Regions from separate parts of the Pseudarthrobacter sp. NPDC092202 genome, predicted to be linked through region 1. Evidence: riboswitches for the same ligand, from Rfam matches in the RefSeq annotation. Region 1 holds a riboswitch; the other holds the start of a gene.
The links. A riboswitch is a leader RNA that binds a small molecule or an ion and turns the genes downstream of it on or off. The one in region 1 is predicted to bind S-adenosylmethionine.
Positions count from the first base shown of each region.

Region 1 (4,587 bases):
TCCACTTCCGGATCCTGCAACCTTTCCTCCCGTCGCGGACGAGAGCAGCCGGTCGGTCACCTGGCTGGGGGTCAAAAGGGGGTTGCCTGAGAGGAGGACAGCGGCAGCACCAGCCACATGCGGCGTAGCCATGGACGTTCCGCTGAGTGACGCCGTGGCCGTTGCGGAAGTATGCCAGGCGGAGCTGACGCCGACGCCCGGCGCGTAGAGGTCAACGCATTTGCCAAAATTGGAGAAGGAGGCCTGGCGGTCCGAAGAATCGCTTGCCGCGACCGTGATCGCCGACGCCGTGCGGGCTGGAGAAGCCGTGCAGGCGTCAACGGCGTTGTTCCCCGCTGAGACAATGGCCGGGAGGCCGTTGGTGATGACGGCCTGGACTGCTGCGTCGAGCACGCTGCTGGTGGGTCCGCCGATGCTCAGGTTAACTACGGCGGGGGTGCCAGGGCGGTGATGATCTGCAATCCAGTCCAGCCCCGCGATGATGTCCGAATAGAGGCCGGAGCCATCGCATGCGAGTGCCCGCACCGGAACGAGGGTGGCGGATTTGGCCACACCATGGACGGCGCCGCCGATGACTCCTGCCACGTGCGTGCCATGGCCGTTGCAGTCGCTTGATCCCAGGCCGTCAGCCTTTGCTGTCCATCCGGCGCTGACCCGGCCGCCGAAATCGGCATGGGATGCGAGGATCCCGGTATCCACTACGTAGGCGCTGACGCCCTGGCCGGAGGCGGCAGGTGTGTAGGAGCCGGAGAGGGGCAGCGCCTGTTGATCGATCCGGTCGAGGCCCCACGGCGCGTTACGCTGCACCTCGGAGACCGTGACAGCGTGGTCCGGCTCCACTGTTGCGGCCCGGCCTGAGCGCAGCAGGGCGGCAGCCTGCCCCGGGCTGGCCTCGATGGCCGCGCCCTTCACCGCCTTCGTAAATGTTCTGTTGACGCCGATTCCCTGGGCGCGGAGGGCTGCCGCCTCGGCCGCGACGTCCTTGCCCGGAGCGAATTGCACAAGGTAGCGGCCGCCATCGTCAGCAGCGGCAGAAGGAGCGGCGTGTGCTGCGGATGCCGGCCAGGGACCGGCTGCCACCGCGCCTGAGCAGAGGGCGACGGCGGAGAGCAGGACGGTGCGACGTGCCAGGCGAGAGAACTGGGGCAACTGAAGTGTTCCTTTGGTATGGAAGCTGAAAGGCGATGAGACGGGTTCCCGGCTCAAATCTAACGGGGGACCGGTGGCAAACGGCCAAACTTCGCGCAATCCTGCGCATCTTCTGCGGAACCTTGGGAGATCAACATACGGTGCCTCCCAGCGCTGCGTCCGGCGGGGTGCGTCCCGCAGGAGGGCGGGGAAGTCACAACCGGTCACACTCATGGCGGCGGGCACATGCTGTTCCTACACTGGGCTCAGGTCATGAGCGCCAGCACCAAGCCCCGGCTTGCTGGCCGGCAACCCTCCTTCCGCGGTGGGGTGCCCCGGGTGAGGACCTGGCTGTCCGGCAAAGGCCGGACAGCAAGCGCGGCCCGCGGTGCTTTGAGCATGCCGGGCCCAGTCAAAGGAGCCTTAGATGTCCAACGGATGGTCATTCGAAACCCGCCAGATCCACGCAGGCCAGGAGCCGGACAGTGCCACGGGCGCCCGTGCACTCCCTATCTACCAGACCACGTCCTTCGTGTTCCCCAGCGCCGAGAGCGCCGCCAACCGTTTCGCCCTTGCTGAACTGGCACCTATCTACACCCGCATCGGCAACCCCACCCAGGAAGCCGTGGAACAGCGGATCGCCAGCCTTGAAGGCGGGCTCGGGGCACTGCTGCTCAGCTCAGGCCAGGCCGCAGAAACCTTCGCTGTCCTGAACATCGCGGAAGCCGGCGACCATATCGTCGCAAGCCCCAGCCTTTACGGCGGAACCTACAATCTCTTTGCCCATACCCTGAAGAAGTTCGGCATTTCGGTCACCTTCGTGGCGGACCCGGACAACCTGGAGCAGTGGCGCGACGCCGTGCAGCCCAACACCAAGCTCTTTTTCGGGGAAGTGGTCTCCAACCCCCGCCAGGACGTCCTGGACATAGAAGGTATCTCCCAGGTGGCCCACGATGCCGGGGTGCCCCTCATTGTGGACAACACCCTGTCCACCCCGTACCTGATCCGGCCGCTGGAATGGGGAGCGGACATCGTGATCCATTCGGCAACCAAGTACCTGGGCGGCCACGGTTCCGCCATTGCCGGCGTGATCGTGGACTCCGGGAAGTTCGACTTCGGCAAGGACCCGGCGAAGTTCCCGGGCTTCAACACCCCGGACCCCACCTACAACGGGCTGGTGTACGCCCGCGACCTCGGCAAGGACGGTGCCCTGGGCGCCAACCTGTCCTACATCCTCAAAGCGCGCGTCCAGCTGCTCCGGGACCTTGGTTCCGCCGTCTCCCCGTTCAACGCCTTCCTCATTGCCCAGGGGCTGGAAACGTTGAGCCTGCGCGTGGAGCGTCACGTTGCCAACGCCCTGGACGTGGCGCAGTGGCTGGAAGCGCGTGACGACGTCGAATCGGTCGCCTACGCGGGGCTGCCCTCCAGCCCCTGGTACGAGAGGGGCCGCAAATATGGCCCCAAGGGCACGGGCGCGATCGTGTCCTTCAACCTCGCCGGCGGGGCGGAGGCCGGCAAGCGCTTCGTGGACGCGCTCGAACTGCACTCCCATGTGGCCAACATCGGTGACGTCCGCTCCCTTGTCATCCATCCCGCGTCGACCACCCACAGCCAGCTCTCCCCGGAGCAGCAGGCGGTGGCCGGGGTAACGCCCGGCCTGGTCCGGTTGTCTGTGGGAATCGAACACATCGATGACATCCTGGCCGACCTGGAAGCGGGCTTCCGTGCCGCCAAGGCGGCCACGGGCGCCTGAGCAGGAGCAAGGGCCGACGGCGGGGTCCCGGGCCGGGCGGGCGTGCCTGCCGGGCCCGGGACCGTCACAACCAGTCACACTCTTGGCGGCAGGCGGGTGCTGTTTCGTACACTCGAACCAGGTCATGAGTGCCAGTGACAGCCCCGGCTTGCTGGCCGGCAACCCTCCTTCCGCGGTGGGGTGCCCCGGGTGAAGACCTGGCCTGCCGGTCATTCGACGGCAGGCAAGCGCGTAAGAAGAGGTCTTGCCATGACGGTTACCGTCGCCCGTACCACCGTTTCCGGACACGGAATAGTCCGCTATGCCTCCATTGGGGGACTGGAACTTGAAGCCGGCGGCTACCTGCCGGACGTCACGCTGGCCTACGAAACCTGGGGCACCCTCAACGCGGACGCCAGCAATGCCGTCCTGATCGAGCACGCACTGACCGGCAGTACCCACGTGACCCGTGGCGATACCGATGAACCGGGCTGGTGGGAGCAGCTGGCCGGGCCGGGTGCACCGGTGGACACGGACCGCTTTTTTGTAGTGTCCATCAACATTGTGGGCGGTTGCTACGGGTCCACGGGGCCGTCCTCGCCGGCACCGGACGGGACTCCCTGGGGATCCCGGTTTCCCCTGGTCACGCTGCGGGACAGCACTGTGGCGGAGGCCCGGCTGGCCGACAAGCTGGGAATCAAGAGCTGGTTTGCGGTGCTGGGCGGTTCCATGGGCGGAGCCCGCGCCCTGGAGTGGGCCATCACCTTCCCCGAACGGGTGCAGCGCTGCGGAGTGATCTCCATCGGCGCTGCCAGCACAGCCGAGCAGATTGCCTTTGCCCAGGCACAGACCCTGGCGATCCGCCAGGATGCGAATTTCAACGGGGGCGATTACTACCGCGGCCCCTTTCCCGAGGATGGCCTGGCCCTGGCCCGGCGGATTGCGCACATCACCTACCGCTCCGCGGCGGAACTGGAAGGCAGGTTTGGCCGCGCACCCCAGGCTCCGGAGTCACCCCTGCAGGGCGGGGTCCTGGCCAACCGAGGCCGCTACCAGGTGGAAAGCTACCTGGACCACCAGGGGAACAAGCTGGTCCGGCGGTTTGATGCCAACAGCTACATCGCCATCACCGAGGCCCTGATGAGCCACGACATCTGCCGGGGTAGGGGGCCGCTTCCCGAGACCCTGGCGCGGTCAGGTGCGCGTTTCTTCGTGGCAGCCGTGGACTCGGACCGCCTCTACTTCCCGGCCCAGTCCCGCGAACTTGCCGCAGCCCTCCCCGGAGAAGTGGACGTGCACCTCATCACAGCGCCGATAGGCCATGACGGCTTCCTGACGGAAATAGGCCAGCTGGGCCACCAGCTCAGGGCACATCTCTCGGACTAAAACCGAGGTTCGCGGGCAAGTGGATGTGCATTTATGCAGATAGCCTCTGCATGATTCGCCGTTGAGCTTGGCGTTCAGGCGGACCATACTCGTTGGGACCCGGCGGTTCGTGGCCAAAATCACACGTATCCGCCACAGCCTGTCCCAGTGGTGTCGAAGAAGACGCCGAAGGAGTTCATCAATGAGTACGGAAAAGTCCGCCGCGCGGCGGCCCGAGGAAACCGATGTCAAGGCCTCCGGCCTGAAGAAAGTCGTCACGGCCTCCATGGCCGGCACCGTGGTTGAGTGGTACGAGTTCTTCCTTTACGCCTCCGCCGCCACCCTGGTGTTCGGCAAGCTGT
Region 1 covers NZ_JBIVRG010000010.1:161,588-166,174, reverse strand. The annotation lists gene ACIQF4_RS15505 (S8 family serine peptidase) at 1-1,149, opposite strand, end outside; SAM riboswitch class IV at 1,398-1,513, shown strand; gene ACIQF4_RS15500 (bifunctional o-acetylhomoserine/o-acetylserine sulfhydrylase) at 1,556-2,881, shown strand; SAM riboswitch class IV at 3,002-3,117, shown strand; gene ACIQF4_RS15495 (homoserine O-acetyltransferase) at 3,131-4,246, shown strand; gene ACIQF4_RS15490 (MFS transporter) at 4,428-4,587, shown strand, end outside.

Region 2 (4,587 bases), on a different contig from region 1:
AGGCGACTCCGTGGAAGTGAACCTGTCCGTTCAAGGCGCCTGATTCCCGGTGCAACCCTAAATCTGCTTGAGCGCCTGCTCCAGGTCGCCAATCAGGTCGTCCACATCCTCCAGGCCAACGGAAAGCCGAACAACGCCGTCGCTCAGGCCAATAGCGGCCCGCCCCTCCGGCCCCATGGCGCGGTGCGTGGTGGTGGCCGGGTGGGTGATGAGGGACTTGGCGTCCCCGAGGTTGTTGGAGATGTCGATGATCCGCAGGCCGTCCAGCAGCGCGAAGGCGGCTTCCTTCCCCGAGCGGCCCCCGGAGGGAGCCAGCTCCAGGGTGAGGACCGTGCCGCCGGCACTCATCTGCTTTGCTGCCAGCTCATACTGCGGGTGGGACTTCAGCAGCGGATACTTCACCCAGCTGACGGCCGGCTGTTCCTCCAGCCACTCCGCGAGCCGCAGCGCGGTGGCCGAGGAATGGTTAACACGCAGCGCCATGGTTTCCAGGCCCTTGGTGAGGACCCAGGCGTTGAAGGCGGACAATGCCGGGCCGGTGTGCCGCATCAGCTGCTTCACGGGGCCCTCGATGAACTCCTTGGTGCCCAGGATTGCCCCGCCGAGCACCCGGCCCTGGCCGTCGATGTGCTTGGTCCCGGAGTAGACAATGACGTCCGCGCCAAACTGCCCGCAGCGCTGCAGCAGGGGAGTGGCAAAAACGTTGTCGACGACGACGGTCGCCCCGGCCGCGTGAGCCAGTTCGCTGACCGCCGCGATGTCCACGATCTCCTGCATGGGATTGGACGGCGATTCGAAGAAGACGGCGGTAGTGGGCTGGGACAGGGCCTCGCGCCACTGCTCCAGGTCCGGTCCGTCAACGAAGACCGTCTCCACGCCCCACCGCGGCAGGATTTCGTTCAGGATCACGAAGCAGGACCCGAACAGCGAACGGGCGGCCACTACACGGTCGCCGGCACCGAGCAGGGCACCCAGGGCGGTGAACACGGCCGACATTCCGGACGCGGTGGCAAAGCACGCCTCTGTTCCTTCCAGGAGGCGGAGCCGCTCCTGGAACGTTGCCACGGAAGGGTTGCCGTAGCGGGAGTAGACAAAACGCTCGTCCTCGCCCGTGAAGGCGCGCTCGGCGGCGGCGGCAGATTCGTACACGAACCCTGAATTCAGGAAAATGGCTTCACTGGTTTCCTGGAAGTTGGTGCGGTCCAGGCCGCCGCGCACGGCCTGGGTATCGGGGCTCCAGCCGGCGGCGTCTTCGTTGAAGGTCACTTAGATCTTTCCCAGGTTTGTTGGCAGGCCGCGGTTCTTCCAGCCGTTGACGGTGCGTTCGCCGAAGCGGTCGGGGTCGCCTTCAAAGCCCTCCAGCACGTTGTAGGAGGTGAAGCCGGCCTGGGTGGCCGCTATGGCCGCCGCGATGGACCGCTGGCCGGAGCGGCACAGGAACACCAGTTCAGTTGCCCGGTCTTCGGGCGCCTGCTGGTTGAGGTCGTTGATGAAGTCAGGGTTTGGAATGCCCCCGGGGAAGGTCCACTGGATGAACAGCGGATCGTTCTCTGTTGCCTTGGTGTCCGGGATCCCGATGTGGGCCCATTCGCCCTCGGTGCGTACGTCCACCAGGATGGCGCCTTGTGCCAGCTTGTCCCAGGCCTCCTGCGGCGTCAGGTCTCCTGCGTAGCTCATGCGTGGCCCTCGCCGTCGAACTCAAGGTCGTCGCCTGCGGACTCGAGGTCATCCACGGCATCCGCCACTGCGGCGTCTGCCGAGGCGATGGCTGCCGGCAGGACCACGGCCTGTGCCACGATCACGCTGGTGCCGTTGAAGGTTGCGGCGGGGCTGCCGTGCAGCACATAGCCTTCCGCCAGGGCGTTCGAGATCCGCTCGCAGAATTCACGGTTGTCCGGGCCGCTGATGAGGCGGTAGGACAGTTTTTCTTCAGGGGCAGGTGCGTCAGACACGACGGATCTCCTTCTCTCACGCTTGCAGCTCGAATGGTCGATATGCCGAGTATTCACCTGAGGCACCCCGCCGTGGAAGGAGGGTTGCCGACCGGCCAGTCAGGGCTTGGCGCCGGTACTCATTACTCCCCAAAAACGTAACACTTGCCGCGCACCGCCGCACCGCCGTCGTCGTCATGTTGCGTAACTGAAGGATGCTGTGCGGAGGCACGGCACCAAAGATGCATGCGCCACGTCCGTTCAACGTACGACGGCGGCGCCACCTTGGGCATGCAGGTGCCAGGTGCCTGCCACCAGCGCCAGCCCGGATAAAGTTTGTCCAGGGGCGCCGCCCCGTCACTTGAGGAATAAGTCCCTGGGGGGTCTCATCAGCACGCTATCCGCTCCCGCACGTCCCGCCCCGAGCGGCCGCCCGCGGCCCCTCCACCGGATGGCTGCCGTCCTCGCCGCCGCGCTGATGGCCGTCCTGGCCGTGGTGGTGCCCGCCGGGCCGGCGCAGGCGGCCCGAAACCTCCCGGAGGAAGGCAAGCCGCTGCTGGGCGCAGTCCTCGAATGGGGAGAGGACACCGCCGGGGGCTTCTCCGAGCGGCTCGGGGCATCCCCCGCGATCTTCGGACACGACATCACCTTCCCCTTCCGCGCCTCGGAAGAGAGCGACATCCGGGGCTTCCTGGAACAATCCGCCGGACAGGGCGCCGATGCGATGCTCACGGTAAGGCCTGTTGTCCCGCTGGACCAGGTCACCCCTGACGCCGCTGCAGCTTTTGCCGGGGAAGTGCGCCGGATAAAAGGTGACTCTAAAGGCCAGCTGCTCATCCGCTTCGCTCCGGACATGAATGCCAGCTGGGTGGAGTGGGGCCAGCAGCCGGCCGCCTACCGGCAGTCATTCCAGGCGGTGACAGCGGCTTTCCGGGCGGCCGGGACCGCCGGCGGTTATGCCATGGTGTGGGAACCGTATTTGGGCAGGGACTATCCCTTCGAACGGAACCGGAACGCGCCCGCGCCCGGAACCGAGGGGTTCTCCCTGTTGGACACCAACGGCGACGGCGCCTGGAACGGCTCGGACAAAGCCTACGAACCCTACTACCCCGGGGACGACGCCGTGGACTGGGTGGGCTTGACGGCCTACCACGATGACACTGCAGGGGGCACCGCGGTCAACACCGTTCCCCGCGCCGGTGAGCTGCAGGAGATGCTGACGGCCTCCGGCGGGGAAAACTTCTACGGGACGTATGCGGCGGGGCGGGACAAGCCCTTGATGCTGCAGACTTCGGCCTTTTACAGCCCGTCCGCCGGAGGTGCCGCGGAAGCGGAGATCAAGGACAGCTGGTGGGGCCAGGTCCTGGAAGTTGCCGGATCAGCCGGTTTCGCGATGACGGGCGCGGTGGTCTGGGACGAACGCACCAGTACACGGGACACGGGTGTGGCCAGTATCGACTGGCGCCTCACCGGAAACGCGGGGATTGCCGAGGCTGCCCGCACCCGGCTTGAGGGATCCCCGGTGGTGACGGGGCCGGTTACCGATGTCGCCCCAGGTGCATCGTTCGTCAGGTCCAACACGCTGTCCGGGGCGGCCGCCTGGAGCGTGGGGGCGGCCCTCCTCATCCTCCTGGTGGCACTGTGGCAACTCCCCGCCAAAGTCGGTGCGGTCACGGCCTGGGGCTACAGCGACCCGTCCAGCAGGGACTCCCGCGTGGACCTGCTCCGTGGCCTTGCCATCGTCTTTGTGGTGGTGAACCACCTGGGCCTGGTGTCGCTGTTCCAGCTCCTGACCCAGGAGGCGGTGGGCTTTGTTTCGGGCGCCGAGCTGTTTGTCCTGTTCTCCGGGCTGGTGGTGGGCATGGTCTATGGGCCCAGGGCGAAGGACGACTTTGGAACGGTGGTGGACCTTACTTCGCGCCGGGCAGGAAAGCTCTACCTGACGGCGCTGGTGGTGCTGGTGGGCGTCTTCCTCTTGTCGCTGCTGCCGGTGTTCCGGACAGATGCGCTCACGACCTTCGTGGACCAGGGCACGGGCGGTGCAGGGCACGAAGGTGCCGGCCGCAGCTACGACCTCTATGCAGGCATGGAAACGCTGTTCCAGTTCCCCGTGCCGCCACAGGTTCTTCCCGCCATCCTGCTGCTCCAGTTCGGGCCGTGGCAGTTCAACGTGATGGGCCTGTACGTGGTGCTGCTGCTGGCCAGCCCCCTGATCCTCGCGGCCCTCAACCGCGGTAAAGCCGTGTGGGTGCTGGCGGCATCGCTGGCCGTGTACGCGGCGGGTACGGTGACGCGCTTCCGGATCCTGCCGTCGCAGTTCGAGGATTCATTTCCCCTGCTGGTGTGGCAGGTGCTGTTCGTCGTCGGCCTGGCGGCCGGGTTCCACCGGCGGAGGATCGTGGCCTGGCTTTCAGCGCACCCCTGGGCGGTTGCGGCCTGCACCGCCCTGGCCTTCGCGTTTGCCTTCCTGTCATGGGGCAATCCGTACCTGGCCAACGGGTTTGACGTCCGCCTGGCGATCATCCCGGACACCGCGTACCGGGCCATGTATGACCTGTTCTTCGGACGCACCTACCTCGCTCCGGGCCGGCTGCTGAACGTCCTGGTCCTGGTGGTGGCGGCCTATGCCTTCCTCACCGCGTACTGGAAGCCGGTG
Region 2 covers NZ_JBIVRG010000005.1:39,241-43,827, forward strand. The annotation lists gene ACIQF4_RS10065 (DUF1905 domain-containing protein) at 1-43, shown strand, start outside; gene ACIQF4_RS10070 (O-succinylhomoserine sulfhydrylase) at 58-1,266, opposite strand; gene ACIQF4_RS10075 (rhodanese-like domain-containing protein) at 1,267-1,677, opposite strand; gene ACIQF4_RS10080 (DUF1737 domain-containing protein) at 1,674-1,952, opposite strand; SAM riboswitch class IV at 1,966-2,079, opposite strand; gene opgC (OpgC domain-containing protein) at 2,383-4,587, shown strand, end outside.
Region 2: it holds a riboswitch for S-adenosylmethionine, as region 1 does, so the genes downstream of both, ACIQF4_RS10080 (DUF1737 domain-containing protein) here and ACIQF4_RS15500 (bifunctional o-acetylhomoserine/o-acetylserine sulfhydrylase) in region 1, are expected to answer to the same signal.